Regions from separate parts of the Streptomyces sp. NPDC006624 genome, predicted to be linked through region 2. Evidence: riboswitches for the same ligand, from Rfam matches in the RefSeq annotation. Region 2 holds a riboswitch; each other region holds the start of a gene.
What was found. Region 2 has a riboswitch for cobalamin ahead of ABZY20_RS36860 (ABC transporter substrate-binding protein). Riboswitches for the same ligand answer to the same signal wherever they lie in the genome.
Positions count from the first base shown of each region.

Region 1: another riboswitch for cobalamin. It lies ahead of ABZY20_RS08375 (energy-coupling factor ABC transporter permease); the one in region 2 lies ahead of ABZY20_RS36860 (ABC transporter substrate-binding protein).
Region 3: another riboswitch for cobalamin. It lies ahead of ABZY20_RS00580 (prenyltransferase/squalene oxidase repeat-containing protein); the one in region 2 lies ahead of ABZY20_RS36860 (ABC transporter substrate-binding protein).
Region 4: another riboswitch for cobalamin. It lies ahead of ABZY20_RS11010 ((2Fe-2S) ferredoxin domain-containing protein); the one in region 2 lies ahead of ABZY20_RS36860 (ABC transporter substrate-binding protein).

Region 1 is NZ_JBEXOM010000003.1:442,092-449,284, reverse strand. It holds gene ABZY20_RS08390 (ABC transporter permease subunit) at 1-657, shown strand, start outside; gene ABZY20_RS08385 (MFS transporter) at 654-1,937, shown strand; gene ABZY20_RS08380 (serine/threonine-protein kinase) at 2,166-3,569, shown strand; cobalamin riboswitch at 3,648-3,833, shown strand; gene ABZY20_RS08375 (energy-coupling factor ABC transporter permease) at 3,863-4,564, shown strand; gene ABZY20_RS08370 (energy-coupling factor ABC transporter substrate-binding protein) at 4,561-4,929, shown strand; gene cbiQ (cobalt ECF transporter T component CbiQ) at 4,936-5,685, shown strand; gene ABZY20_RS08360 (ATP-binding cassette domain-containing protein) at 5,682-6,536, shown strand; gene ABZY20_RS08355 (alpha/beta hydrolase) at 6,825-7,193, shown strand, end outside.
Region 2 is NZ_JBEXOM010000042.1:7,294-14,486, reverse strand. It holds gene ABZY20_RS36885 (YigZ family protein) at 50-676, opposite strand; gene ABZY20_RS36880 (histidine phosphatase family protein) at 686-1,246, opposite strand; gene ABZY20_RS36875 (hypothetical protein) at 1,243-2,085, opposite strand; gene ABZY20_RS36870 (ABC transporter ATP-binding protein) at 2,303-3,103, opposite strand; gene ABZY20_RS36865 (iron chelate uptake ABC transporter family permease subunit) at 3,100-4,092, opposite strand; gene ABZY20_RS36860 (ABC transporter substrate-binding protein) at 4,164-5,180, opposite strand; cobalamin riboswitch at 5,251-5,441, opposite strand; gene ABZY20_RS36855 (CoA-binding protein) at 5,539-5,946, shown strand; gene ABZY20_RS36850 (4-hydroxybenzoate 3-monooxygenase) at 6,005-7,193, shown strand, end outside.
Region 3 is NZ_JBEXOM010000001.1:122,570-129,762, reverse strand. It holds gene ABZY20_RS00610 (glycosyltransferase family 4 protein) at 1-1,224, opposite strand, end outside; gene ABZY20_RS00605 (TetR family transcriptional regulator) at 1,436-2,098, shown strand; gene ABZY20_RS00600 (hypothetical protein) at 2,574-3,128, opposite strand; gene ABZY20_RS00595 (DUF5753 domain-containing protein) at 3,356-4,261, shown strand; gene ABZY20_RS00590 (SAM-dependent methyltransferase) at 4,266-5,081, opposite strand; gene ABZY20_RS00585 (hypothetical protein) at 5,118-5,297, opposite strand; cobalamin riboswitch at 5,390-5,528, shown strand; gene ABZY20_RS00580 (prenyltransferase/squalene oxidase repeat-containing protein) at 5,641-6,855, shown strand; gene ABZY20_RS00575 (SCO2322 family protein) at 6,852-7,193, shown strand, end outside.
Region 4 is NZ_JBEXOM010000005.1:40,817-48,009, reverse strand. It holds gene ABZY20_RS11030 (iron-siderophore ABC transporter substrate-binding protein) at 1-445, shown strand, start outside; gene ABZY20_RS11025 (iron ABC transporter permease) at 454-2,526, shown strand; gene ABZY20_RS11020 (APC family permease) at 2,607-4,103, shown strand; gene ABZY20_RS11015 (universal stress protein) at 4,109-4,528, shown strand; gene ABZY20_RS11010 ((2Fe-2S) ferredoxin domain-containing protein) at 4,523-4,894, opposite strand; cobalamin riboswitch at 4,958-5,085, opposite strand; gene ABZY20_RS11005 (IucA/IucC family protein) at 5,111-6,628, opposite strand; gene ABZY20_RS11000 (IucA/IucC family siderophore biosynthesis protein) at 6,768-7,193, shown strand, end outside.

The sequences.
Region 1 (7,193 bases), on a different contig from region 2:
CTGGTCGACACGGTCAGCGCCGTGCCGCCCGTGGTGGCGGGCCTCCTCGTCACCGGTGTCGCGGGCAGCGGTCCGTGGACGCCCGCGTACGCGCTCGCCGTCGTGGCCTGGGCGCCGCTGGCCGCGCACACCGCCTCGTTGCTGCGTCAGGAACGCGCGACGACCCACCTGGTGGCCACCCGGGCGCTGGGAGCGGGCCGCCTGCACCTGCTGCGGCACGCGCTGCTGCCCGCCGTGCTGCCGCCGGTCACCCGGCACGCCCTGCTGCGGCTGCCCGGCGTCGCGCTGGGCCTCGCCGCGCTGGGCTTCCTCGGCCTGGGCGCCCAGCCGCCGTCCCCCGAGTGGGGTCTGCTGCTGGCCGAGAACCAGCCGTACGCCGAGCGCGCGCCGTGGGCCGTGCTCTTCCCCGCGGCCGTCCTGGCCCTGCTCGGGGCACTCGCGGTCACCGCCGCGGGTGGCCTGCGGCTGCCCCGGAGACGCACGCGGCCGGACGTCCCGCCCGGACCGCCCGGACCGCCCGGACCGCCCGAGCCGCCCGAGTCGCCCGAGTCGCCCGAGTCGCCCGGAGAGCGGGTCACGGTCGCGCCGCGGCCACGGACGAACCGCCCGGCCGCCCCCCTGGCTCCCGTGTCCGGCTCCCCCGTGGAAGAACGATGACCGAACCGATCTCCCGCGCCCCGGCCCGGGGACGAAGCGCACGCGCGCCCCGCGAGAGCGCCCGGCGGCTGTGGTCCGCCCTGTCCCCGCTGCTGCGGCTGCTGATCCTCACCCAGCTCGCCTTCAACGTCGGCTTCTACGCCGTGCTGCCGTTCCTCGCCGGGCACCTCGGCACCGCGATCGGCATGGCGGGCTGGCTGGTCGGCTTCGTGCTCGGGCTGCGCACCTTCAGCCAGCAGGGGCTGTTCGTGGTCGGCGGCTGGCTCGTCGACCGGTGGGGCGTGCGGCCGGTGGTGCTGGCCGGCTGCGCCCTGCGGATCGCCGGGTTCGTCTGGCTCGGGTACGCGCGGGCCGGCTGGGCCGTCATCGGGGCGGTGCTGCTGATCGGTTTCGCCGCCGCGCTGTTCTCGCCCGCCGTGGAGTCCGAGGTGGCCCGCCAGGCGGTGGCCTGGGAGGAGGCCGGGCACGGCTCACGCACCGGCGTGCTGGCCCTGTTCAGCGTGGCGGGGCAGGCCGGCGCCTTCGCCGGGCCGCTGCTCGGCGCGCTGCTGCTCGTCGTCGACTTCCGCACCGCGTGCCTGGCGGGCGCGGCGGTGTTCGTGCTCGTCCTCGCCGGGCATCTGCGGCTGATGCCGCAGCACATCCCGGGCCGGGTCCGGGCCGGGCGCCGGGGCGGGGCGCGGGCGCTGCTGCGCAACCGCCGCTTCCTGGCCCTGTGCTGCGCGTACGGCACGTACCTGCTGGCCTACAACCAGCTCTACCTGGCCCTGCCCGGCGAGGTGCAGCGCGCGGCGGGCTCCCAGGCGCCGCTGTCCTGGCTGTTCGCGCTGTCCTCGGCACTGGTGGTGTGCGCCCAGCTGCCCGTGACCCGCTGGGCGGGCGAGCGGCTCGGCCTGCGCCGCTCCATGACGGCCGGACTGCTACTGATCGCGGCGGGGTTCGCGGTGGTGGCCGCGGCCCGTCCCGCCGGCTGGACGGGCAGCGCCGGGCTGCTGCCGGCCGCGGGCTTCGTCGTGCTGCTGACCGTCGGGCAGATGCTCGTCGTGCCCGCCGCCCGCGCGTGGGTGCCCGACCTCGCCGAGGAGGGGCGGATCGGGCTGTACACGGGCGCGCTGTCCTCGGTGTCCGGCCTGATCGTCCTCGCGGGCAGCGCGGCCACCGGCTCCCTGCTCGACCCGGGGCTGCCGGCCGCGGTGCCGTGGCTGGTCCTGGCGGCCGTACCGGCGCTGGCGGTGGCGCTGCTGCCACGCGCGCAGAAGGAGACGGCAACGGCGGCCTAGCCACGCCCCGGCCGGGGAGGCGCGGCGCCGGACGCGCCCCGGCACCCCCGCGACCTGCGAGGCCTTCGCTCCGGGATGTCCCGGAGCGTACGGTTCGGGACATCGGTCGGGACAGGAGCGGTCATCCGGCGCCAGTATCCTGGGTCGGCTGCGGCACCCCCACCAATCCCCGTGCGACCACGGAGAGTTCGGGCTGCGGCGAGTTCCCCGAGCATGAGACGAGGACGTGTGCTGCTAGCGGGCCGCTACCGGCTGGACGAGGAGATCGGGCGCGGTGGAATGGGAGAGGTGTGGCGTGCGTACGACGAGACGCTCGCCCGAGCGGTGGCGGTCAAGCTGCTGCTGCCCCAGGACACCGACGCCACGGCGGCTTCCCGCTTCCGTCTGGAAGCCCAGACCGCCGGAAGTCTCAACCACCCGAACGTCGTCGGTGTGCTGGACTTCGGCGAGTACGACAACCGGCTGTACCTGGTGATGGAGCTGGTCGAGGGCGACAGCCTCGCCCGGGTGCTGACCACCTCCGGGGCGCTTCCCGCCGAGCGGGTGGCGGTGCTGGCCGCCCAGGCGGCCGCGGGGCTCGCCGCCGCGCACGCGCGCGGCATCGTCCACCGTGACGTCAAACCGGCGAACCTGCTGCTGGACGCCCACGGCACCCTGAAGATCGGTGACTTCGGCATCGCGCGGTTCCTCGACGACCCCGGAGCGGCCCTCACCGCGACCGGGCAGATCGTCGGCACGGGCCTCTACCTGGCGCCGGAGCGTGCCCTGGGCAAGCCCGCGGGCCCCGCCTCCGACATGTACTCCCTGGGGTGCGTGCTCTACCAGTTGCTCAGCGGCCGGCCACCGTTCGACGCCGACAGCGCCGTGGCGCTGCTCCACCAGCACCTCGACTCCGCCCCCGTGCCGCCGCGCGAGCTGGGAGTCGCCCAGCTGCCGCCGGCCTTCGAGAACTACCTGCTCGGGCTGCTCGCCAAGCAGCCCGAGGACCGGCCCACGGCCCAGCAGGCCGCCGAGTGGTTCGCGGGCGGCGCCTGGCGGGGTCTGCCCGAGCCGCTGCCGGAGGCCACGGCCCCGGTCCGCTCCCCCGGGCCGGCCACGTACGCGCCCGGCGAGACGAGCAATCCGGTCACCTACGCGCTGCCCACCGGGCCGCGTACGGCGCGGGGCGGGCGGGGCCGCCGCTCGGCGCCGCGCGGCGGCCCCGGCAACCGGCCGCGGGTGGCCGCCGGCGCCGGCGCGGCGGCGCTCTTCCTCGCCGCGATGTTCCTCGGCATGCTGTGGTTCTCACCGGACGACACCTCGACGGAGGGCACGGAACCCGACCCGTCCCCGTCCGCGAGCGGCCCCGCCGCGCCCGCGGCCGAACAGGGCGCCGAGAGTGCCGAGTCCGCCGGGCCCGTCACCTCCGGCCCCGGCGGCGCCGCGGCGCCCGAGGCCGGCACAGTGGCCGATGTCACCCCGTCCCCCGCGGCACCCGCACCACCGGCCTCCGCCGCCCCGGCGTCCGCCCCCGCGACCCCGGCGCAGGAGACGGCCGGCAGCCCTCAGGAGCAGGCGGACGCACCGCAACCCCCGCAGGATCAGCGGCCCGGGGGCCAGGGGGACGGCGAGGACGACGAGGGTGACGACTGAGCGCGCTTGCGCCGGTGTGCGAGCGGACGCCCCCTCACGCGCCCCCTGGGGCGGCTTGTCATCGCCCTTACCCCGGCCTTATTGTCACCAGGCCTTGGTGAACGGGAAATCCGGTGTGATGCCGGTGCGGCCCTCGCCACTGTGAATCGGGAAGTCCGGCTCCAGCCCTCACGGGCAGCCACTGGGTCCTCGTGACCCGGGAAGGCGGAGTTCGGGCGGTGGTACCCGTCAGCCAGGAGACCGGCCAAGGCGCGTCAACCATCCACGAGGTGCTGGAGAGGGTCTGCTGAGCCATGCACATTGCCGAGGGTTTCCTGCCTCCGGCGCACGCGGTCGCCTGGGGCGCCGCGTCGGCGCCGTTCGTCGTCCACGGGGTCCGGTCACTCACCCGTGAAGTCCGCGAGCACCCCGAGAGCACTCTGCTCCTCGGTGCCTCCGGCGCCTTCACGTTCGTCCTGTCCGCGCTGAAACTGCCGTCCGTGACCGGCAGTTGCTCCCACCCCACCGGAACCGGCCTGGGGGCGATCCTGTTCCGGCCGCCCGTCATGGCGGTGCTCGGCACCATCACGCTGCTCTTCCAGGCGCTGCTGCTCGCGCACGGCGGGCTCACCACGCTCGGCGCCAACGTCTTCTCCATGGCGATCGTCGGGCCCTGGGCCGGGTACGCGGTCTACAAGCTGCTCCGGCGCTACGACGTGCCGTTGATGGCGGCCGTGTTCTGCGGGGCGTTCGTCGCCGACCTGTCCACCTACTGCGTCACCAGCGTGCAGCTGGCGCTCGCCTTCCCCGACCCGGGCAGCGGGTTCTGGGGCGCGCTCGGGAAGTTCGGGTCCATCTTCGCCGTCACCCAGATCCCGCTCGCGGTGAGCGAGGGTCTGCTGACGGTGCTCGTGATGCGGCTGCTGGTGCAGTCCAGCAAGGGCGAACTGACCCGGCTGGGCGTCCTCGTCGCCGGCAAGCGGTCCCGTACGGAGACCGAGGCGGTGGCCCGATGAAGCGGAACACGAAGATCAACCTGGTGCTGCTGTTCGTCGTGGCCGCGCTCGCCGTGCTGCCGCTGGCGCTCGGACTCGGCGACCACAAGAAGGAACCGTTCACGGGCGCCGACGGCGAGGCCGAGGCGGCGATCACCGAGATCGAGCCGGACTACGAGCCGTGGTTCTCACCGCTGTACGAGCCGCCGTCCGGGGAGATCGAGTCGGCGCTGTTCTCCCTGCAGGCGGCCCTCGGCACCGGTTTCCTCGCCTACTACTTCGGGCTGCACCGGGGACGGCGGCAGGGCGAGCAGCGGGCGCTGGAGCGGCACACCGGGAGCGTGCCCGCGGACGCCGGCGGTCCGTCCGCCGCCGGGCAGGACTGAGCGCGCGTGCTGCCGATCGACGCGGCGGCGCACAGCAGCCGCTGGCGCCGCCGCCACCCCGTGGACAAGGCCGTGCTCGGACTCGGCCTCACCCTGCTGGCGATCTCGCTGCCGCCCTGGCCGGGCGCGGCCCTGGTGCTCCTGACGGCGCTGGTCCTGCTGCTGGGGCCGGCCGGGGTGCCCGGGCGGCGGCTGTGGCGTGCCTACCGGGTGCCGCTGGGCTTCTGCGTGACCGGTGCGGTCACGCTGCTCGTCCAGGTCGGCGGGCCGGGGGGTTTCGTCTCCCTCGCCCCCGACGGGCCGGTCCGGGCCGGGGAGTTGCTGCTGCGCACCTCGGCGGCGTCCCTCGGCGTGCTGCTGTTCGCCTTCACCACGCCCATGTCCGACCTGCTGCCGCGTCTGGTGCGGGCCGGAGTACCCGCGCCGGTCGTCGACGTGGCGCTCGTGACGTACCGGATGAGCTTCCTGCTGCTGGACTCCGTGCGGCGTATCCGGGAAGCGCAGGCCGCCCGGCTCGGTCACACCGGCCGGGCCGCGGAGTGGCGTTCCCTGGCCGGGCTCGGCGCCACCGCGTTCGTCCGGGCCTTCGACCGGGCGGCGCGCCTGCAGTCGGGGCTCGCCGGGCGCGGCTACGACGGCACCCTGCGGGTCCTGGTGCCCGAGGCCCGGGTCTCCGCCCGCTTCACCGCCGCCAGCGGGGCGCTGCTCGCCGCGCTGGCCGCCCTCACCCTCGTCCTGGAAAGGCCGCCGGCATGAGCGAGCCCGCCCTCGTCGCCCTGCGGGGCGCCTCCTTCGCCTACGAGGACGGCCCGGCCGTGCTCAGCGGCCTCGACTTCGACGTCCGCGAGGGGCGCGCGCTCGCGCTGCTCGGCCGCAACGGCAGCGGCAAGACCACGCTGATGCGGCTGCTCAGCGGCGGGCTGAAACCGCACCAGGGCCGGCTGACGGTCGCCGGGCAGCCGGTGACGTACGACCGCAAGGGCCTGACGCGGCTGCGCACGACCGTCCAGCTGGTGGTGCAGGACCCCGACGACCAGCTGTTCGCGGCGTCCGTCGAGCAGGACGTGTCGTTCGGGCCGCTCAACCTCGGTCTGGACGACGCGCAGGTCAGGGCCCGGGTGGCCGAGGCGCTCGCCGCCCTCGACATCACCGCCCTGGCCGGCCGGCCCACCCACCTGCTCTCCTACGGCCAGCGCAAACGCACCGCCATCGCGGGCGCCGTCGCCATGCGGCCGCGCGTACTCATCCTCGACGAACCGACCGCCGGACTCGACCCCGACGGCCAGGAACGGCTGCTCACCACGCTCGACGGGCTGCGCGCGGGCGGCACCACCGTGGTCATGGCCACCCACGACGTCGACCTGGCCCTGGGCTGGGCGGACGACGCGGCGCTGCTCACCCCGTCCGGCGTCCGCACCGGCCCCGCGTCCACGGTCCTGGCCCGCACCGACCTGCTCCACGAGGCCGGACTGCGACTGCCGTGGGGCGCGGCGGCGGCGGAACTCCTGCGCGTGCAGGGGCTGTTGCCGGTTGAGGAGCCGGGACCGCGCACGCCGGAGGAGCTGCTGGCCGTGGCGGCGGACCGGCTCGGCACACCGGGAAGCTGACGCCGCTCGCACGCCCCCCGGCCGCGCCGGCGCCGGGGGTCGTGTGACCCGGACCGGTGGTAGCACCTCGACGATCCCCGGCGCCCGCCGACCGGGCGCCCGTCGTCGCCGGGCCCGCGCCCGGGTGGCACGCCCCGGCCCGCCTCGGCGGGCCGGGCCCGCGCCTTCCCGTGTACCTGGGCTGAGCGCGGCCGCGCGGAGGACGGCGGTGCCCGGAGGCCGGGCGGCGGGACCGTGCGGTGCCGCCCGCCGTCGTGGGGTGCCCGGCGAGGTGGGAGCATGGTCGGTATGGACATCCGCCGCAGGAACAACGTGCAGCTCGCCGGCCCCGACGGCGCGCCGGTGCTGGTCCTGGCGCACGGGTTCGGCTGCGACCAGAACATGTGGCGGCTGGTGGTGCCCGCCCTGGCGGAGCGGTACCGCGTGGTGCTCTTCGACTACGTCGGCTGCGGCGGCTCGGACCTGTCCGCCTGGACCGAGGAGCGCTACTCCTCGCTGCAGGGCTTCGCCGATGACGTCGTCGACGTCTGCGAGGAGCTGGACCTGCGCTCAGCGGTGTTCGTGGGTCACTCGGTCAGCGCCATGGTCGGGGTGCTGGCGGCGCGGGCCGCGCCGGAGCGGATCGGGGCGCTCGTGATGGTGGCGCCCTCGCCCCGC
Region 2 (7,193 bases):
CGGGTGTACGCCGTGGAACGGATCACAGTGCGCGAGGACAGGCCGGGCGTCAGGCGTCTCCGTAGGCCTCCCCGCCCAGGGCGAAGCCGGCCGTCCCGGCGGTCGCGTCGGCGAGCCACGCCCGGAAGGCGTCCACGTCGGCGTCCGGCAGGGCGATCTCCAGCGTGACGGCCTCGCCGTAGCGCACGTCCCGCACCTCGCGCCCACCGGTGCGCAGGTCGTTCTCCAGCTTTCCGGCCCGCTGGTGGTCGACGGTGACGGTCGCGAGCCGGAACCGGCGGCGGGTGCGCGTGCCGAGGGTGTCCAGGGCCTCGCCGACCGCTCCGCCGTAGGCCCGGATGAGCCCGCCCGCGCCGAGCTTGACCCCGCCGAAGTAGCGGGTGACGACGGCGACGACGTACCGCATGTCCCGGCGCAGCAGCATCTGCAGCATGGGGACGCCGGCGGTGCCGCCGGGTTCGCCGTCGTCGCTCGCCTTCTGCACGGAGGCGTCGGCGCCGATGACGTAGGCCCAGCAGTTGTGGGTCGCGTCGGCGTGCTCCCGGCGGACCGAGGCGATGAACTCCTGGGCCTCCCGCTCGGTGGCCGCCGGGGCGAGGGCGCACAGGAAGCGGGAGCGGTTGACCTCGGTCTCGTGTACGCCCGCCCGGGCGACCGTGCGGTATTCGTCCTGCATCCGGCCAGCCTATGCGTGCCGGCGGTGCTCCTTCTTCGCGCCCCGGGGCACGGTCACGGACGTGAGCAGCGCGGTGCCGGGGGCGAGGGCCTGCCAGGCCGGGCCGTGCCAGGACAGGACGGCGATCGCCGAGGTGGGGAACTTGGTGCGGACCCGCTCCAGGGTGTCGTCGAGGCCCTCGCCCGCCAGCGCGAGGACCAGGTCCTCCAGGCCGGGGTTGTGCCCGATCAGCAGCAGTGTCTCCACCTCGGCCGGGGTCTCGCGCACCACGGAGAGCAGGCCCGAGGGACCGGCGGCGTACAGGCGCCGGTCGTGGCGGACGGGCGGGGGCGTGCCCCACTGGGCGGCGGCCAGCTCCCAGGTCTGGCGGGCGCGCAGCGCGGTGGAGCACAGCGCGAGGTCCGGGAGGCAGTCGGCCTCGGCCAGGGCCCGCCCGGCCGCGGGGGCGTCCCGGCGGCCGCGCGGGGAGAGGTGTCGTTCGTGGTCGGCGACGTCCCCGGGCCAGGCGGCCTTGGCGTGCCGCAGCACGACCAGGCGGCGCAGCGGGCCCGTTGCGGTGCTGTCCATCATGGCGGGGATCCCAGGTCGGCGGCGAGGTCGAGGCCGAGGAGCCGGTCGGCGTAGGCGAATGTCTCGAAGCGGGCGCCGTCCGGCAACGCCGGTTCGTTCTCCACATGGTGCAGGACGTCCAGCACCCGCGGCACGTCCAGGTCGTCCTCCCAGGCGTCGCGCAGCCGTACGCGCACCTCGTCCGGAACCGGCCGGGAGGGGCTGCGGGCCCAGCGTGCGACGGCGGCGCGCCAGCGGGCGAGGGTGGCCCGGGCGTCGTCGAGGAGAGCCGCCTCCAGCTCGGCGGGGGCGCTGTGGTGGCGGGCGAGGAGGGCCAGACGCAGGACGGCGGGCCCGGTGCCGGCCGGGACCTCCGGGGGCAGAGCGTCCGCCGCGCGCGACCGGGCGTCCGGCCGCACGTCCGCCGCGCCCGGCTCGGCCGACCGGGCGAGGAGCCCGTCCGCGTGCCCCGGCCCGTCGGCCGGTGCCGCGGGCTCTGCGGGGCCCACCGGCGCGACCGTGATCCGCACCCCGCCGGCGGTCGGCTCCCCCTCCGGCACCACGTGGATGACCTGCGCCTCGACCAGGCCCGCACCGGCGTCGGAGCCGTCCTCGAAGGGGCGGATGCCGAGCACGGTGGCGCTCGCCCGCAGTTCCGCCTGGCGGCGGCCTCCGCTCAGCAGGGCCCACACCGGTGTGCCGCCGAGTTCCAGGGTCCGGACGAGGACGTCCGCGACGAGCAGCACGCGCAGGCTCGTCAGGTCGGAGCCGGGCGCGTGCACCACGACACGCGTCAGGGCCCGGCGGGCCGGGACGGCGTCGGCCGGCTCGCCGGTACGGGCGTCGATGATGCGCAGCACGAGGCGAGCCTAGGCGGCCGGGCGCGTACGCGCAGGCGGGCCGGGCGCGTCCCGGCCACCTCGGCGGGATCCGCCTGCCCCCGGCATCCCGGCCATCTCTGGGGACCCGCCCTCCCCGGCATCCCAGCCACCTCTGGGGACCCGCCCTCCCCTTGCCCCGGCGACCTCGGCGGGATCCGCCTGCCCCCTGGCGCTCCGTCAGGGGCCAGGCGGCCCGTCAGCCGAGCGTCCCCAGGAACCGTACGTGGGGCCGTCCCCCGGCACCCTCGCGCCGGACGTCCGCCCGCACCCCGTACACCTCGGCGATGAGCCGCTCGGTGAGGATCTCGGCCGGTGTGCCGCCCGCCACGACCCGTCCGGCGCGCAGCACGACGACGCGGTCGCAGTACATCGCCGCGAGGTTGAGATCGTGCAGCGCGACGACGGTGGTGACCGGCAGGCCCGTGACGAGGGTGAGCAGGTCCAGCTGGTGGTGGATGTCGAGGTGGTTGGTCGGCTCGTCCAGGAGGAGCTCGCGGGGTTCCTGGGCGAGCGCGCGGGCGATCTGCACGCGCTGGCGCTCACCGCCCGACAGGGTGTGCCAGCGCTGCCCGGCCCGGTCGGCGAGACCGGTGCGCTCCAGGGCGGCGCGCACGGCGCGGTCATCGTCCGCCGAGGCGGGCGTCCAGGCCCGCCGGTGCGGGACGCGGCCCAGCCGTACGACGTCCAGCACCGTCAGCTCGACCTGTGTGTCGACCTGTTGCTCGACCACGGCGAGCCGGCGGGCGACGGTCCTGCGGGGCAGGCCGGCGAGCGGGCTGCCGTCGAGGGTGACGACTCCGGCGGTCGGTGCGAGCAGCCCGGCCAGCAGCCGCAGCAGCGTGGACTTGCCGGAGCCGTTCGGGCCGAGGACCCCGACGGTGGAGCCGGTCTCGGGCGCGAGGACGACGTCGTCCAGGACGAGGCGCCCGTCGGTGCGCCGGGAGACCCGGTCGGCCCGCAGCCCGTCCCCGCCCGCGGCCGCCCCCGCCCCGCTCACCGCACCCTCCGCGTCCGGTACAGCACCGCCACGAAGGCCGGCACCCCGATCAGCGACGTCATGACGCCCACCGGGATCTCCTGCGGTTCCAGGGCCGTCCGGGCGAGGGTGTCCACCCACACCAGGAACACCGCGCCGGCCAGGGCCGTGACCGGCAGCAGCCGGGCGTGGCCGGGACCGGCCAGGGCCCGGGCGGCGTGCGGCAGGACCAGCCCCACGAAGCCGATCGCCCCGGCGGAGCTGACCAGCGCGGCCGTGAGCAGCGCGGTGACGCACAGCAGCACCAGGCGGGTGCGGGCCACCGCCACCCCGAGCGCGGCGGCCGCGTCCTGCCCGAAGGCGAAGGCGTCGAGGGTACGGGCGTACGCCAGGCACACCACCAGCGCCACGGCCAGCACGGCCAGGCACAGCCACACGTCGGTCCAGCCCGCGCCGCCGAGCGAGCCGAGGAGCCAGAACAGCACGCCCCGGGTGGTCTCGGCGTCGGCGGAGGTCATCACGACGAAGGAGGTGAGCGCGGAGAAGAGCTGCATGGCGGCGACCCCGGCGAGGACCACCCGGTCGGTGGTGCCCCCGAGGGTGTGGCTGAGCAGCAGCACCAGGGCGAAGGACACGAGGGCCCCCGCGAACGCGCCCGCGGACACCGGTAAGGCCCCGCCTCCGACGCCCAGCACCACCACGACGACGGCGCCGGTGGAGGCGCCCGAGGACACCCCGAGCACGAACGGATCGGCGAGCGGATTGCGCAGCAGGGACTGCATCACCGCCCCGCACACGGCGAGCCCGGCCCCGCACACGGCCGCGAGCAGCGTGCGCGGCAGCCGCAACTGCCAGACGATGCCGTCCCGGATCGGCGTCAGCTCCGAGCCGCCGAGGCCGAGGTGCGCGGCGACGACGGACCACACGTCGGCGACCCGGATGTCGGCGGGGCCGATGGTGATGGCCACCGCGACGGAGGCGGCGAGGGCGACGGCCCCGGCCGTGCCCAGAGCGAGCCCGGCCCCGCGCCGGGTGCGCGCCCCGGCCGCTTCCTCATCCGCCGCGGTCAGCTCCCGGGCGGTCACTTCACCAGCCCGAACTCGCGCAGTCCGGCGGCGACTTCCTCCACGCCCTCGACCGTGCGGATGGTCGGGTTCATGGCCTGCCCGCTGAGCAGCACGTACCGCTTGTGCCGGACCGCGTCCATGGTGCGGGTGACCCGGTTGGACTCCAGGAAGGCGATCTTCTTCGCGGCCGACTCGGCGGTCTGCGACCTGCGGGTCAGGTCGCCGATGACGAGGACGTCCGGGTCGCGGTCGGCGACCGTCTCCCAGTTGATCTGCGGCCACTCGTCGTGGGTGTCGTCGAAGACGTTCCGCGCGCCGACGGCCCGGGTGATGATGCCGGGCGCTCCGCAGCAGCCCGCCATGTAGGGCGACTCGGAGTTGGCGAACCAGTACAGGAGGGTGACGTCGGAGGCGTCCAGGCCGGCGGTGGCCTTCCGCATGCGCTGCCGGAGCGAGGCGACGAGTTCCTCTCCGCGCTGTTCCACCCCGAACACGGTGGCCAGGTCGCGTACTTCGCCGTAGACGGTGTCGATGCCGAGGGCCTCGGCGCGGGAGCCGTCGCCGCCCGTGGAGTTGTCCTTGCCGGCGCAGTCGGACGGGGAGACGTAGGTGGGGACGCCGAGCTTGTCGAACTGCTCGCGGGTGGCGACGCCGCCCTTGCCGAGGGTGGAGACGAATGAGGCGGCGACGAAGTCGGGCTCCTCGTCCAGGACCCGCTCGAAGGAGGGGTTGTCGTCGGCGATCCGCGGCACCTTCGCGTTGGCCTTCTCCAGCCCCTTCATCACGGGGTCGGTCCAGGTGGCCGTGCCCGCGAGGCGGTCGGCGAGGCCGAGGGAGAGCAGGATCTCGGTGGTGCCCTGGTTGAGGGAGACGGCGCGCCGGGGCGGGGCGGGCACGCGGACCTCGTGGCCGCAGTTGGCGAGGGTGGCGGTGGCCCCGGCGGCGGGGGCGGCGGTGCCGCCGCAGCCGGTCAGGAGCAGGGAGCCGGCCGTGAGCAGCACGGCGGCGCGGACGGGTCGGATGAGGGGCACGGGGAATTCGTCCTCAGGCGTCGAGGGCTCGGTCGCGGAGCCCGGTCGTACGGTGCTCCCCCGCCGCGCTCCGGCCGCGGGGGCCGCCAGCAGGTCTTCGGACTCGGGTTCGTCCGGTACGGGGCGCCTTCCCGGACGTCACACGAACCGTCCAGTGGCCGAGGCCCCGCCCGTCCCCCTCACCGCTGCGCGTCAGTTCCGGATTCCCACCGGATTCCCTGACCCACGTACATGGGTTCGACTGGCCTCGGCAAGCTATCACGGAGGGGTTCCGGGGAATCACCGCGCGCCGTGCGGGGTTGTCCGGACGACCGCTTTGTGGCGGACGGCGATTCCACGACTTTCCCAGGAGGTTCCGGTGTACGGCGACGAGGCAACGGTCCGCAGGATCCTCACCGAGCTGGGCGACACCTGGGCGGTGGTGGGCCTGTCGTCGAACCGGCAGCGCGCGGCGTACGGCGTCGCGGCCGTACTCCAGCGCTTCGGCAAGCGGGTCGTGCCCGTGCACCCGAAGGCGGAGACGGTGCACGGCGAGCAGGGGTACGCGAGCCTCGCGGACATCCCCTTCGACGTGGACGTCGTGGACGTGTTCGTGAACAGCGACCTGGCCGGTGCGGTCGCCGACGAGGCCGTCGCCAAGGGCGCGAAGGGACTCTGGTTCCAGCTCGGCGTCGTCGACGAGGCGGCGTACGAGCGGGCCCGCGCGGCCGGCCTGGAGATGGTGATGGACCGCTGCCCGGCGATCGAGATCCCCCGGCTCCCGTAGCGCCGCGCCCGGTAGCCGGCACCGCCCGCGCACGCGCCGCCGCCTCCATAATGAGCGCATGACCCGTGCCTCCGCGTCCGCGAACTCCGGTGCCCCGCAGCGTTTCCCGGTCGTCGTCGTGGGCGCCGGCCCCGCCGGTCTGACGGTCGGCAACATCCTGCGGGCGGCCTCGGTGGACTGCCTGGTGCTGGAGACGGAGACCCGGGAGTTCATCGAGCGGCGGCCCCGCGCCGGGGTCATCGAGGAGTGGGCCGTGCGCGGCCTGGAGAAGCGGGGCCTGGCCCGGAACCTGCTGGACCGCGCGGAGCTGCACTCCGCGTGCGAGTTCCGCTTCGACGGGGAGCGCTACCGGTTCGCGTACGGCGAGCTGACGGGCAGCCACCACTTCGTCTACCCGCAGCCGTTGCTGGTGACGGACCTGGTGCGCGAGTACGCCGACGTACGCGGCGGCGACATCCGCTTCGGGGTCCGGGACGTGCGGCTCCACGACCTGGACACCGACCGGCCGTCCGTGTCGTACCGCTGCCCCGGCACGGGTGAACGGCAGGTCGTGGAGTGCGACTTCGTCGCGGGCTGTGACGGGGCGCGCGGGGTGACCCGGGCCTCCCTGCCGCCGGAGCGGGCGCGCATCGCGCGGCACGACTACGGCATCGGCTGGCTGGCCCTGCTCGCGGAGGCGCCGCCGTCCGCCGACTGCGTGCTGTTCGGCTGCCATGCGCGCGGCTTCGCCGGGCAGATGCCCCGCAGCCCGCAGGTGACCCGCTACTACCTGCAGTGCCCGCCGGGAGACGACCCGGAGAACTGGCCGCACGAACGGGTCTGGGCCGAGCTGCGGGAACGGCTCGGGGCGGCCGGGGCGGCGCCGCTGACGGAGGGTCGGCTGATCGAGAAGCGCGTGCTGGACATGCACGACTACGTGGTCGAGCCGATGGTGCACGGCAGGCTCTTCCTCGCCGGTGACGCCGCCCACCTGGTCGCGCCGATCGCCGCCAAGGGCATGAACCTCGCCCTGCACGACGCCTTCCTGCTCGGCGACGCCCTGGCCGCCCACCTGACCACGGGTGACGACGGCGGCCTCGCCGGCTACGCGCAGGCGTGCCTGCGGCGGGTGTGGGACTACCAGGAGTTCTCGCAGTGGCTGTCCGAGGTGTACCACGGCACGGCGGCGGGCGACCCGTTCCGCGCGGGCACCGCGCAGGCCCGGCTGCGGCGCCTGTTCACGTCGCGCACGGCGGCCGCCGCCTTCG
Region 3 (7,193 bases), on a different contig from region 2:
CCGCTCGCGGCCGGCCGCGCCGAGGCGGGTGCGCAGGTCCGCGTCGCCGAGCAGCCGGCCCAGCCCGGCGGCCAGCGCCCCCGCGTCGCCGGGCGGTACGGCCAGGCACGTCTCGCCGTCGCGTCCGGCGACCTCGGGAATGGCGCCGCCGGTCGTGGCGAGCAGGGGCGTCCCCGTCGCCATGGCCTCGGCGGCCGGCAGCGAGAAGCCCTCGTAGAGGGACGGCACGCAGGCGACCTGCGCCGAGCGGACCAGGTCGACGAGCTCGGCGTCGGAGATGCCCTTGACGAACTCGACGGCGCCTTCGAGACCGTAGCGCTCCATCGCCTTGGCGACCGGGCCCTCGGCGGGGCGCTTGCCGACGACGACCAGATGGGCCCCGGGATGCTCGGTGCGCACCTTCGCCAGCGCCTCGACCAGATGGACCAGGCCCTTGAGCGGCACGTCCGCGCTGGACGTCGTCACGATCCGGCCCGGCACCACCGGCACCGAGGGGTCCGGCGAGAACAGGTCGGTGTCGGCGCCGATGTGGACCACGTGGATCCGGTCCTGCCGGACACCGAGGTGGTCGACGATCTCCTGGCGGGAGGTGCCGGAGACGGTGAGCACGGACGGCAGTCGCCGCGCGACGCGCTTCTGCATGCGGGTGAAGGCGTACCACCGCCGGACCGAGTACCGCCGCTGCCACCCCTCCGCCGCGTCCAGCTCCAACTGCCGGTCGACGGTGATGGGGTGGTGGATGGTGGTCACCAGGGGCGCGCCGACGTCGCCCAGCAGGCCGTAGCCCAGGGTCTGGTTGTCGTGCACGACGTCGAACTCGCCGCGGCGGGCGCGCAGATGGCGGCGGGCGCGCAGCGAGAACGTCAGGGGTTCGGGGAAGCCGCCCGTCCACATCGTCGCGACTTCCAGCGCGTCGATCCAGTCGCGGTACTCGTCACGCCCGGGCGTGCGGAAGGGGTCGGGCTGGCGGTACAGGTCGAGGCTGGGCAGCCGGGTGAGGCTCAGTGCGTCGTGGCCCTCGTCGAGGACGGGATAGGGCTGGGCGCCGATGACCTCGACCCGGTGGCCGAGGCGGGCCAGTTCACGGGAGAGGTGCCGGACGTAGACGCCCTGGCCACCGCAGAACGGGTTCCCTTTATAGGTGAGGAGCGCGATGTGGAGCGGTCGCAAGCCGTCGGATGCGGGGTCCTCCGGAGCCCCGGCCTGACTGGCCTCAGCGGTCACCCTGGGCCCCCTTCTCCCTGCACTGTCCCGCGAGATTACGCCGGGACGCTAATCTAGAACAAGTTTCAGACTTGATCGTCCGGAGGCTCCGAATCTACCGGCAGGTAAGGGCGCTGTGACCAGTGGATCAGGTGATTCACGCCACGGCGGACGCCGTGCCATGCTGTCTGATCACCCGTCCTCACGGACGGTCACGGAACGGGACCGGACCATGTCCGCGGAAGCCGAGGTGCGCCAGGTGAACAAGCCGGCCAAGGCGGAGGCCAGAGCCGTCGCAGCCCCCGCCTCCCCTCCCCTGACGGAGCGGCAGGAGGCCCGTCGGCGCCGCATCCTGCACGCGAGCGCCCAACTGGCCGGCCGGGGCGGCTTCGACGCCGTCCAGATGCGCGAGGTCGCGGAGTCCTCCCAGGTCGCGCTCGGCACCCTGTACCGCTACTTCCCCTCCAAGATCCACCTGCTGGTCGCCACGATGCAGGACCAGCTGGAGCACATGCACGCCACGCTGCGGAAGAAGCCGCCGCAGGGCGACACGGCGGCCGAGCGGGTCGCCGAGACGCTGATGCGGGCCTTCCGCGCCCTGCAGCGCGAGCCGCACCTGGCCGACGCGATGGTCCGGGCCCTCACGTTCGCGGACCGCAGCGTGAGCCCGGAGGTGGACCAGGTGTCGCGGCAGACGACGGCGATCATCCTGGACGCGATGGGCCGGCAGGACCCGACCCCGGAGCAGCTCTCGGCGGTCCGGGTCATCGAGCACACCTGGCACTCGGCCCTGATCACCTGGCTGTCGGGACGCGCCTCCATCGCCCAGGTCAAGATCGACGTGGAGACGGTCTGCCGTCTGATCGATCTGACGGCGCCGGACGGACGCGGGTGACCGGATCCGGGTGAACGAACCCGGGTGACCTGACGCGAATCAGAGAGACGACCTCGCGAAGGCGACGGCGACGGCGCGCAAAAGGCGACGGCACGAAGGCGACCGCACAGAGACGACCTACGAGACGGGTTCCCTTCGCCGGCATGGTCCGGATCAGGTTATGGGGGTCGCCTTCCAGCCGCCGGACCTCTCGGTCCGCCGTCCTTCCGGCCTCTCAGCCCTACCGTCGCAGTCGGCACCAGCGGAAGCCGAAGCCTCCTGCCGGAGTCGGCCACTCCGGTCGGACTCCCTCACTCGTCCCGTAGGCCTACTTCCAGGGTAGAACCCTCGGCCGGGAACGGAACCCCCGAAACCATGATTTTTCGGTTGCCGGGACGCCCGACCCGGGCCACATTCCCCGGCCGGCCGCACTCCCGGCCGGCCACACTCCCGGCCACGTCACATACGTGGCCGTCCGGGGCCGGGGGGGGACCGCTCACTGGCGCGACAGGAGGCCCGACGGGACCGTCGCGTCCCTGGCCTTGTCCCCCGCGGGGAGCTGACCGGCGTAACCGGCCTCGGTCCACACGAACTTCTTGAACTGCTCCGGCGTGAGCGCTCCCCGCCACGGGACGCCGTCCGGGCAGAACACCGAGACGCAGCCGGAGCAGTAGTGCGCCGGCCGCCACAGGCTCTCCGCGCGCGGGGCGCCCGCCTCGGCCGCGGCCTTCTCCCGCCCGTCGCCGCGCACGACCACGAAGGTGCCGACGAGGCACAGCAGAGCCAGCGCCGCGCCGCCGGCCAGGTACAGCGGGTCGCCCTGCCGCAGGCCCGCGTAGCCGAGGGCGATGCCCAGGCCGGTCAGCACCACGCCCTCCGCGAAGTGCAGGCAGCCGTCGCCGGCCTTGTCCGGTCCCGGCGCCAGCCGTCCGTACAGGTCGTCCCGCATCGCGCCCTTGCCGGTCCGCGCGAGCTCGACGGGCCGGGTCTCCACCCCGCCGCAGCCCGGGCACACCACCCCCGCCGGCCCTCCGGCCCCCTCGGAATCCACGGCGGCGACCCTATCGGCGCCCTGCCGGGCACGTGATCGGCGCCCTGCCGGGCACGTGCGCGGCGGCGGTCCGCCGACAGGCACCGTCCCGCGTCCTCACGCATCCCTCACCGTGCCTCCGGCGGACCCACACCCGCAGACGAACGCGCTTGCTGCACAAGGCACTTGACGCCGACAAGCGCCCCCTAGGATGGTCGGACGCAACGCTCGCACCGGGAGAGACGCCCATGGGCACCGAAGAGACCGCATTCCTCGCGACGGGCAGCGGTGTCCTGGACGGCCGGTCCGCCGGGCCCCTGGTGCCGCGACTGGTACTGGGCGCGCGGCTGCGGCGGCTGCGTGAGGAGCGGGGCATCGACCGCGTGGACGCGGGACACGTCATCCGCTCCTCCTCGTCCAAGATCAGCCGCATGGAGGCCGGGCGCCACGGGTTCAAACTCCGGGACGTCGCCGACCTGCTCACCCTCTACGGCGTCACGGACCAGGCCGAACGGGCCACCCTGCTGGCGCTGGCCGAGCAGGCCAACGCCCCCGCCTGGTGGCGGTACTACAGCGACGTGGTGCCCGCCTGGATGCAGACCTTCCTCGCGGCGGAGCAGGCGGCCAGCGTCGTCCGCTGCTACCAGGTCCAGCGCGTGCCCGGACTGCTCCAGACGCCCGACTACGCCCGCGCCTCCCTGCGGGTGAGCCACCCCGACGCGAGCCCGGCGGAGATCGAGCGGCGGGTCGCGCTGCGGATGACCCGCCAGCGCATCCTGCACCGGCAGCCGGCGACCCGGGTGTGGGCGGTGCTCGACGAGACGGCGCTGCGCCGCCCGGTGGGCGGGATCCGTGTGATGCGCGCCCAGTTGCGGCATCTCATCGAGCTGTGCCGGCTGCCGCAGGTCACGGTGCAGATCCTGCCGTTCCGCAGCGGCGGGCACGCGGCCGAGGGCGGTCCGGTCACCATCCTGCGCCTGCCGGGCGGGCACCTGCCCGACATGGTCTACCTGGAGAAGCTGACCTGCGCCCTCTACCCCGACAAGCCCGCCGAGATCGAGCGCTACTGGGACGCGATGAACCGGCTGGTGGTCGAAGCCGAGTCGCCCGACGAGACTCCGACCATCCTGCACCGCGTCCTGCAGGAGACCTGACGGCTCAGCCCTTGCGGGCGACCCCGCCGTACTGGTGCACCTCGGCCGGCAGCCCCAGCGCCTCCGCGTCCGGGCGCCAGCGCGAGCAGGACGTCACCCCGGGCTCGAGCAGCTCCAGGCCGTCGAAGTAGCGGGCGATCTGCTCCGGGCTGCGCAGGATGTACGGGATCGAACCGCCGTCGTTGTACTGGGCGATGGCCCGGACGTAGTCCTCGCTGGTGTCGGTGGAGTCGTACTGCACGAGGAAGCTGCCGGGGGGCAGGGCGTCCACCAGCGCGCGGACGATCGAGCGCGCCTCGTCATGGTCCTCGATGTGGCCGAGGATGCCCATGAGCATGAGGGCGACGGGCTTGCCGAAGTCCAGGGTCCTGCCGGCCTCGCGGACGATGGTGGCCGGTTCGCGCAGGTCGGCGTCGACGTAGTTGGTGACGCCCTCCGGGGTGCTGGTGAGCAGGGCGCGGGCGTGGGCCAGCACGAGCGGGTCGTTGTCGACGTAGACGATCCGGCTCTCGGGGGCCACCCTCTGGGCGATCTGGTGGGTGTTGTCCACGTTGGGCAGGCCGGTGCCGATGTCCAGGAACTGGCGGATGCCCTCCTCCTCGGCCAGGTGGCGCACCGCCCGGGCGAGGAAGTAGCGGGCGGCGCGGGCTCCGGTCTCGATCCCGGGGAAGACCGAGCGGAACGCGTCACCGGCCACCCGGTCGACCTCGTAGTTGTCCTTGCCGCCGAGCCAGTAGTTCCAGATCCGGGCCGAGTGCGGCACCGAGGTGTCGATCTTGGGGAACGGCTCGCGCTCGGGGTGGTGCACCTGATCGGTCATGGACGCTCCTGGAGACGGCGGTCGGGACGGCCCACGTTAGCCGGTCCGCCCGGATACGACGATCAACTCCTGTGTGGTGCGCAGGAGTTCGACTTCCTGCCGGCTCACCGCCGGGTTGCGGGCCTGCCGCGGGAAGGGCTCGTCCAGGGCGGGCCCGACGAAGGGCGCGGTCCCGGCGAGGGCTGGGCCGGGCACGGTGCGGGCACGGCCGGGCACGGTGCGGGCGGTGCGGGCCCCCACCCCGGAGCGGGGCCCGCCCCAGGCGCCGCCCCCCCCCGCTCCCCCCACGCCCCTCGGCCGGATTTTGACGTGCGGGTACAGTAGGCGCGTCGTCATCACACCCGTACGGGGGAAAGCCGGTGCAATTCCGGCGCTGACCCGCAACCGTGAACCGCACCCGCCGAGGGGCGGTGAGCCGGATCGCCCCGCACGGTTCGTGACCGGCTCACGTGCCCGGCAGGTCCGCCGGTGCACGGCACCGTCGAGGTATACGGAGCCGAGCCGCCCGGGGGTGCCCCGTGCTGCCCGGCTCCCCCACAGGGAGAGGCACCCGCCGATCATGAACGTCCGCAGCAGCGCCGCGGCCCTGGCCGCCGTCGCCGTGATCGGCGCCGCCGCACCGGCCGCCGCCGATCCGTCCCCGTCGCCGTCCCGGGCCCTGCCCTCGGCCCTCTACGGCTCGACCGACCCGCAGTACGACGGCGTGTGGCGGCAGTCGCTCGCGCTGCTGGCGCAGGACACGGTGGGGGTGAGGCCGGCGGAGAAGTCCGTGCGGTGGCTGGTGCGCCAGCAGTGCGCGGACGGCGGGTTCGCCGCCTACCGCGCCGACCCGGCCGCCGCGTGCGACGCGAAGACGATGCCCGACACCAACGCCACCTCCGCCGCGGTGCAGGCCCTCGCCGCGCTCGGCGGCCACGACGACGTCACCGCCAAGGCCGTCGGCTGGCTGAAGTCCGTCCAGAACGACGACGGCGGCTGGGGCTACGCGCCCGGCGGCGCCAGCGACACGAACTCCACGTCGATCGTCGTCGGCGCCCTCGCCGCCGCGGGCGAGAAGCCGGACCGGGTCGAGAAGGACGGCAGGTCGCCCTTCGACGCCCTGCTGAAGCTCGCGCTGCCCTGCGACGGGGACGGCGGCGGCGCGTTCGCGTTCCAGCCGGACAAGAAGGGCGAGCTCACGGCCAACGCGGACGCCACGGCCGCCGGTGTGCTGGGCGCGCTGGGCCGGGGCATGGTGGTCGAGCCGGGCGGGAAGTCCGGCGCCACCTGCGCGAAGCCGGGCACGCCGGAGCAGGCGGCGGGCAACGGGGCGGCGTACCTCAGCGCCGCGCTCGCCGAGGAGGACGACCACCTGATGTCCGCCCTGGCCGGGGCCGAGCCCCAGCCGGACTTCGGCAACACCGCCGACGCGGTCGTCGCGCTCGCGGCGCACGGCGCCACCGCGCAGGCGGAGAAGTCCGTGCGGTGGCTGGAGAAGAACGCCGCGGACTGGGCCGCCCGCAGCGGTCCCGCCGCCTACGCCCAGCTGATCTTCGCCGCCCACGCGACCGGCACGGACCCCCGCGACTTCGGCGGCGCGGACCTCGTGAAGCGGCTGAACGGGACGGGCCCGGCCCCGCAGGCCGCCGCAGCGGACACGGCGGAGGCGAAGAAGGACGACGAGAAGGACTCGGGCTCCCCGTTCGGCGTGTGGTGGTACGTCGGCGTCTGCCTCGTCGCGGGCGTCGGCATCGGGTTCCTGTTCAGCGGCCGCAGGAAGCAGCAGCAACTGTGATCCGCCGGGCCGTTCTCCTGCTCCTGGCCTCGCTCCTGCTCCTCGCGGGGGCGGGCCAGGCCCAGGCCGCCGGTTACCGCTACTGGTCGTTCTGGGAGCGCGACGGCGACCGCTGGGTCTACGCCACCCAGGGCCCCGGCACGACCCGCCCTTCCGACGGCGACGTGCAGGGCTTCCGCTTCGCGGTCAGCGAGGACACGGCGGACGCGGCCCGGCCGCGCCCCGCCGCGGACTTCGACGCGATCTGCGCGAGGACGCCGTCGCGGGACGGTGCCAAGCGCGTGGCGCTGGTCATCGACTTCGGCACGCGGCGGGACGCGGCCCGGGGCGAGACCCCG
Region 4 (7,193 bases), on a different contig from region 2:
GGCCAAGGTCGCCGAGGGCAGGAAGGCCCTCGCCGACGCGCGGCTCGACGGCAGCTCCGTCGCCTTCGCCGACGGGTACGTGACGTCCAACCAGGTCTCCCTGCGGCCGTACACCAGCGGCTCCCTCATCGGCTCCGTCCACGAGGAACTCGGCCTGGAGAACGCCTGGAAGGTCAAGGGCGACCCGGCCTACGGCCTCGGCACCACCGACGTGGAGGGCCTCACCGGCCTGCCGGAGGACACCGCGTTCGCCTACATCGGCAACGACGGCGACAAGGCCAGCAACCCGTTCGCCGGGCAGCTGAGGAAGAACGCCGTGTGGACCTCCCTGCCGTTCGTGAAGGCGGGCGACGTGCACCGGCTGCCCGACGGCATCTGGATGTTCGGCGGTCCCGGCTCGATGGAGGCGTACATCGACGCCCTCGTCGGCGCGCTGACGAAGTAGCGCCCGTCATGGCCGTCACCGAAGCGCCCCCCGCCGTCCGTCCCCCGGCGGCCGCGTCCCGGACCGGTGCCGCCGCGGTGACGGCCGGGCTCGTCCTCCTCGTCGGCGCCCTCGCGGTCGTCGACCTCACCCAGGGCACCGCCGCCGTCGGACCGGCGCAGGTGGTCAAGGCCCTGACCGGGCAGGCCGATCCGGCCGACACGTCCGTGGTGGTCGCCTCCCGGCTGCCGCGGACGACCGCCGGCGTCCTGGTCGGCGTCGTCCTCGGCGTCGCGGGCGCCGTCCTGCAGGCCGTCAGCCGCAACGTGCTCGCCTCCCCCGACACCCTCGCGGTCAACGCCGGTTCCTACCTGGCGCTCGGGCTGACCGGCGCGACCGGTGTCTCCCTGCCGCTGCTCGCCTCCTCCGGCGTCGCCTTCGCGGGCGGGCTTGCGGCCGCCGCCGTGGTGCTCGCCCTGTCCGGCCTCGGAACCGGCACCGTACGGCTGGTCCTCGCCGGTACCGCGCTCGCCCTGGGCCTGAACTCCGTCACCGAGGGGCTCCTGCTGCTGTTCCCACAGCAGACCGAGGGCCTCTACCAGTGGAACCAGGGCAGCATCGGCCAGAACGGCTTCGACGGCGTCCTGCAGATGCTGCCCGTCGCCCTCGTGGGGCTCGCCGGGCTGCTGCCGATCGCCCGCCGCGTCGACGCGCTGGCCCTCGGCGACGACGCCGCCCGCGGCCTGGGCGTCCCGGTGCACGCCACCCGCGTCACGGTGGTGGTGCTGGCGGCGCTGCTGTCCGCGGCGGCCGTCACCCTCGCCGGGCCCCTCGGCTACGTCGGGCTGTGCGCGCCCGCCCTGGTGCGCCCGCTGGCCCGCCGGGTCCGGGGCCTCGTGCGCGCCCGGGCGGCCCTGCCCGTGGCCGGACTCGCCGGGGCGGCGCTGGTGCTCGGCTCGGACGTGCTGCTGCGGGCCCTGATCCCGGCGGACACCGCCGTCGCCGTCCCCACCGGCATCGTCACCAGCCTGGTCGGCGCCGTGTTCCTGGTGGTGACGGCCCTGCGGCTGCCCGGCACGGGCGGGGCCGACGCCCCCGACCGGCTGCGCGCCCCCGGCCGGACGGCCTTCCTGGTCACGGTGACCGCCCTGGCCGCCCTGGTCGCCGGCGTCGTACTGGCCGGTGTCCTGCTGGGCGACAGCAAGCTCCTGCTCGGCGACGTCGCCAACTGGGCGCAGGGGCGGGCCGGCCGGACCGTCTCCTTCGTCCTGGACACCCGGGTGCCGCGCGTGCTCGCGGCGCTGTGCGCGGGCGCCGCGCTCGCCCTGGCCGGCACGCTGGTGCAGGCCGTCACCCGCAACCCGCTGGCGGAACCCGGCGTGCTGGGCGTCTCGGGCGGGGCCGCGCTGGGTGCCGTGCTGCTCGTGACCACCGCGCCCGCCGCCGGTTCCTGGGGGGTCGCCGGTGCCGCGTTCGCGGGCGCGGGACTGGCCTCCGCCCTCGTCTTCGGGCTCGCCGCCCGGGGCGGCTACCGGCAGAACCGGCTCGTGCTCGTCGGCATCGGCGTGGCCGCCGGGTCCACGGCCCTGATCAGCCTGCTCATCGTCCTCACCGACCCGTTCAACGCCACGAAGGCGCTGACCTGGCTGTCCGGTTCGACGTACGGGCGCACCGGGGCGGACGTGCTGCCCGTCGCGCTCGTGCTGGCGGCGGGTCTGGCCGTCGCCGTCGCCCGGCGCACCGAGCTGGACCTCGTCTCCCTGGACGAGCACACCCCGCGGCTGCTCGGTCTGGGACTGCCCCGGGCCCGGCTCGGGTTCCTGGTGGTGAGCGTCCTGCTCACGGCGACCGCCGTCGCCTGCGCCGGCACCATCGGCTTCGTCGGTCTCGTCGCGCCGCACGCGGCACGGGCCCTGGTGGGCCGGCGGCACGTACGGGTCGTACCGGTCGCCGTCCTGCTGGGCGCCGCGCTCGTCTGCACGGCCGATCTGCTCGGCCGTACGGTCATCGCCCCCGCCCAGCTCGGGGCTGGGCTGATGACCGCGGTGATCGGCACCCCGTACTTCCTGTGGCTGCTGGTGCGGAGCCGGAAGGCGACATAACACCGCGAAGTCCGGCCAATGGCGCACATGCCTCACCTCGCCCTGTTGGATGGTTCCCCACACGACGGGAGCGAGGGAGCATGGCGGAGGACGTCACGGACGCGGGCCCGCCGCCGTCCGCGAGCCTGAAGCCCGACGCGATCGGGTTCCTGGACGCGCTGGTCATCGGACTCAACGCGACCTCCCCGGCGTACTCGATGGCGGCGGCCATCGGCCCGGTCGTGGCCCTGGTCGGCGTCTACGCCCCCGGGGTCATGCTCGCGTCGTTCGTGCCGATGCTGCTGATCGCCTCGGCGTTCTACCACCTCAACAGGGCCGACCAGGACTGCGGTACGACCTTCTCGTGGGTCACCCGGGCCATGGGGCCGTGGGCGGGCTGGCTCGGCGGCTGGGCCATCACGATGACCGGGGTCCTGGTGGTCGGGTCGCTGGCGGACGTCGCGGTGACCTTCTTCCTGCTCTCCGCCGGACTGGACGGGTGGGCCGCGAACGACGCGGTGCGCCAGGTGCTGACGGTGCTGCTCATCCTGGTGATGACGGCCGTCTGCGTGATCGGCACCGAGGTGTCGGCCCGGGTGCAGGACGTCCTCATCCTGGCGCAGGTCGCCTGCCTGCTGGCCTTCGCCGTGGTGGCCCTGTACCGCGTCTACGCCGGCACCGGCACGCTCGGCCCGACCGAGCCGAGGCTCGCGTGGCTGGACCCGTTCGGTGCCGGCGGGGCGCCCCTGACCTCGTCCCTGCTGCTGGGCGTGTTCATCTACTGGGGCTGGGAGTCGGCGGTCAACCTCACCGAGGAGACCGAGGACTCCGCCACCGCGCCCGGCATGGCGGCCGTGTGGTCGACGGTGCTGCTGCTGGTGACCTACGTGGCGGTCGCCTACGCGGTCGTGGCCTACGCCGGGACGGACTACCTGGCGGAGAACGCGGCGGAGGAGGAGTTCCTCTTCGCGCAGCTCGCGAAGGAGGCGATGGGCGACTGGGACTGGGTCGTGCTGCTGGCGGTCTCGACCTCCGCGCTGGCCTCCACCCAGACGACGATCATCCCCGCGTCGCGCACGGCGCTGTCCATGGCGCGCCGGCACGCGCTGCCCGGCCGCTTCGGCCACATCCACCCGCGCTTCCGCACCCCCGACGTGAGCACCTGGTGGGTCGCCGGCATCGCCGTCGCCTGGTACCTCACGCTGTACAACCTCAGCGAGAACGCCCTCTTCGACTCCCTCACCGCGCTGTCCCTGCTGATCGCGTTCTACTACGCGCTCACGGGGATCGCCTGCGCGGTGTACTACCGCCGCGAACTGACCAGCGGCGTCCGGAACTTCCTGCTGATCGGCCTCGGCCCGCTGGCCGGTGCCGGGCTGCTGGCATGGCTGCTGGCGGAGTCCGTGGCGGACATGGCCGACCCGGACAACTCCTACAGCGGAGTCTCCTGGCTGGGGGTCGGTCCACCGCTCGTCATGGGCCTCGCCGTCTTCCTCACGGGCGTGGTGCTGATGGTGGTGCGGCGCCTGCGGGCCCCCGCGTTCTGGTCGGAACGGCCCGGAGTGGTCGACCCCCGCCTCGTTCCCCGCAAGGAGTGATGAAGATGTCGGTCGTCCTCGGCTACGACGAGTCCCCCGGCGCCCGGCGCGCCCTGCGCGTCGCCATCGAGGTGGCGGCCGCGTACGGCGAACCGCTGGTGATCGTCCACGGCGGCGCCGCCCCCGGTGTGCCGGGAGAGGAGCACGGCGCCCGGCACGAGGCCGTGCGCGAGGCCGGGAACGCCGCGCTCGCCCACGCGGTCCGGGTCGCCGGCGAGGCCGGTGTGCCCACCGTCGCCGAACTCGTCGACGAGCCGCCCGCCCGGGCCCTGACCGACGCGGCGGCACGCCACGGGGGCAGGGTCATCGTCGTGGGCACATGGGGCGAGAGCCCGGTGCGCCCGGCGCCGCCCGGCTCGACGCCGCACGAGCTGCTGCGCCTGTCGAGGGTGCCGGTGCTGTGCGTGCCGGCGGCCGGGTCATGAGCCGTCGGTGCCGCGCCTCGCGAGAGGGGTGAAGACGTAGAGGCCCAGAATCTCCGGCAGGGGCGCCACGCCGGGGCCTCCGGCCCGGACCCAGGAGACGACGTCCTCCGTCGCCTCCCGGTCGTTGACCTGCCCCAGCCACACCGGCCGGCCACCGGCGGCCCGGCCCGCGGCGGACGGCTGGACGACGACGACGTTGGCCTGGTCGCAGACGTCGAGGCAGTCGGTGACCCGCACCGGCGCCGCCGCGCGCAGGCGTTCGGTCTGGGCGGCGTGGTCGACGCCGGTGACCTTGGGGCTGCCGCAGCAGCAGTCCCGGCAGACGACGACGCGGCACGGAAGCGCTCCGGACGGTGTCGCGGACATGGCCGCACCTTCCCTCTCCCCGGGGAGATCCGCCCCGGTGGTTCGTCGAGGAGGCGACCGCGTGAGTCTCCTGGCTCTCGGGTCGACGCCGCTCCCGGCCTTCCCACCCCTGTGCGGGCAGTGGCCTGTTCGGGACCGGCTCGCCGATCACAGTGGCGGGACCGCGCCGGATTCACACCGGCTTCCTCGTTCCGCCGTCGCCCTGTTCGGCGGCCATCATTCCATGAGCGGGTTGGGCAGCGGCAGGTAGCGGGCGTCGGCGCCGTCCGCGCCCGTCCAGCGCAGCAGCAGGTTCGTCTTGGCGGGGAGAGTGGGCGAGGTGAGCAGGGCGCCGGTCTCCGGCAGGTCGTGGCGGGCGAGGGCGCGGCGGGCGGCGGGCCAGGGGTCGAACCCGCCGTGGCGTTCGGCGAGGGCGCCGGCGATCTCGGTGAGGTGGTTGACGACCAGGCAGTACACGAGCCGCTCCCAGCCGGCCGCGCGTCCCACGTCCCGCAGCAGCTTCACGCCCTCGGCGTCCCGGTACAGCACCTGTACCGGCATGCCGTCGGCGTCCACGGCGACCAGGGTGTTCTGCAGGTGCGCCTCGACGACGACGCCGTGCGCGAAGGCCGCCAGGGCCGGGGGCACCGCCCGGGCGAGGTAGGCCTGCCACCAGGCGTCCGGGTCGGTGACGCGGTCGAGCGGGTTGCCGTCGAAGCCCTCGACGAGACCGGCGGCCAGCAGCGGGGTCGCGCCGGGCAGCAGACGGCCGCCGAAGCCGTCGCGGACGAGGACGGCCAGGGCCTCGAAGGCGAAGCCGGCGGTGCGGTAGCCGCGGTCGCTGAGCCAGGCCGGGGGTCCGTCGAACCCTTCGAGGGCGGCGCACACGGCGGCGTCCGTGCGGCGCAGGGCCAGCAGGTCGTGACGCCAGAGCCGGCGGATGTCGTTGGTGATGCGCACGTCCAGGCTGAACTTCAGAAAGAGGTCGTGTCCGGGCGTGCGGACGGTGCGGATCGCCGCCGTCGGCCAGGTGCCGGGGGCGGTCGTGCCGAGCCGGATCAGCCGGCCGTCCGCGAAGGCGGCGCCGAGCTCCCCGGCGGCCAGTTCCAATTGCCAGGGGTGGGCCGGGAGCAGCCGGTAGCCGGGCGGGGCGGTGCCGAGGGCGTCGAGCGGGGAGGTGTCGCCCTCCTCGACGACGGTGTCCTCGCGCAGCCCGAGCAGGGTGAGCGGGAAGCGGGCGTGGGCCTCGGGCGCGTACGGCAGCCAGTCCGCCGCGGGGCCGCCGCCGCGGGCCTTGGGGGCCGGGTGGTGGGTGTGGCCGGTGAGCAGGCACTGCTCGGAGCGCGCGTAGAGGCCGTCGGGCGGGGTGGCGCCGGCGCGGGCGTCGAGCAGCGCGGCGACGGCGTCCCGGCTGTCGGTCATCTCGGCGGGCAGTTCGTGGTTGGACAGCCCGGTGTGCCGGCGCAGTTCCTCGGCGACGAGCTCGACCAGCGCGGTGTGGTCGAGCCGCTGCCAGCCGCCGGGCAGCCGGACCTCCGGATCAGCGGGCCGTCGCGTCCCGCGGACCCGGAGCAGGCGGCCGGTGCCGGGCAGGTGGTGGATGCGGTGGCCGCCCGTCTCCCGCACCGGCCGGGCGACCTCCCGCAGCAGGCAGTTCAGCAGCGGCACGGCGGCGTACGCGTCCGCGGGAGCGACGGCGGCCGGGGGTTCGCCTGGGCCGGGTTCGCCGCGTCCGGAGCCGGCGGGCGGGGGCATGAGGTCCACGCGATCCACTTTTCCCTGCGTTCCTGTGTTCCTGTGGTCCCGGATTCCCGGACTGCCGGGCGGAGATGATCAGTATGTCGGTCGTCGTCGTCCCGCAGTGACGCCCTATTCGTACCCGAGGAGCCCGCCCGTGCACCGTCCCCCCAGCGCCGAGGCCGAGGTCGCCGACGAGCTGGCCGTCGTACGGCCCGCCCTGCTGCCGCGGTACGAGGCCGCACTGCCCGGCGCCCGGGCGGCCGTGCTGTCGCGGCTGTGGCGCGGTCTCGCCCACGATCCGCTGCCCTGGGTGACCCGCCGCGAGCAGGGCGGGGACGGCCTGACCCTGCACCTGCGGGACGGCCGGCGGCTGCACGGCCCGCGGCCGGATCCGTACGCGACCGGCGCCTACGTCACCGTCGTACGGCTCGATGAGACGGACTACGACGATCCGGCCCGGCTCGTGACCGGTCTCGCCGTACCCCACTCCGCGTCCTTCGCCGGTGAACTCGGGCACAGCGTCGCCTCGCTGGCCCTGTCGCGGGCGGGACAGGAGGGCGTGCGGGACACCTGGCCGGAC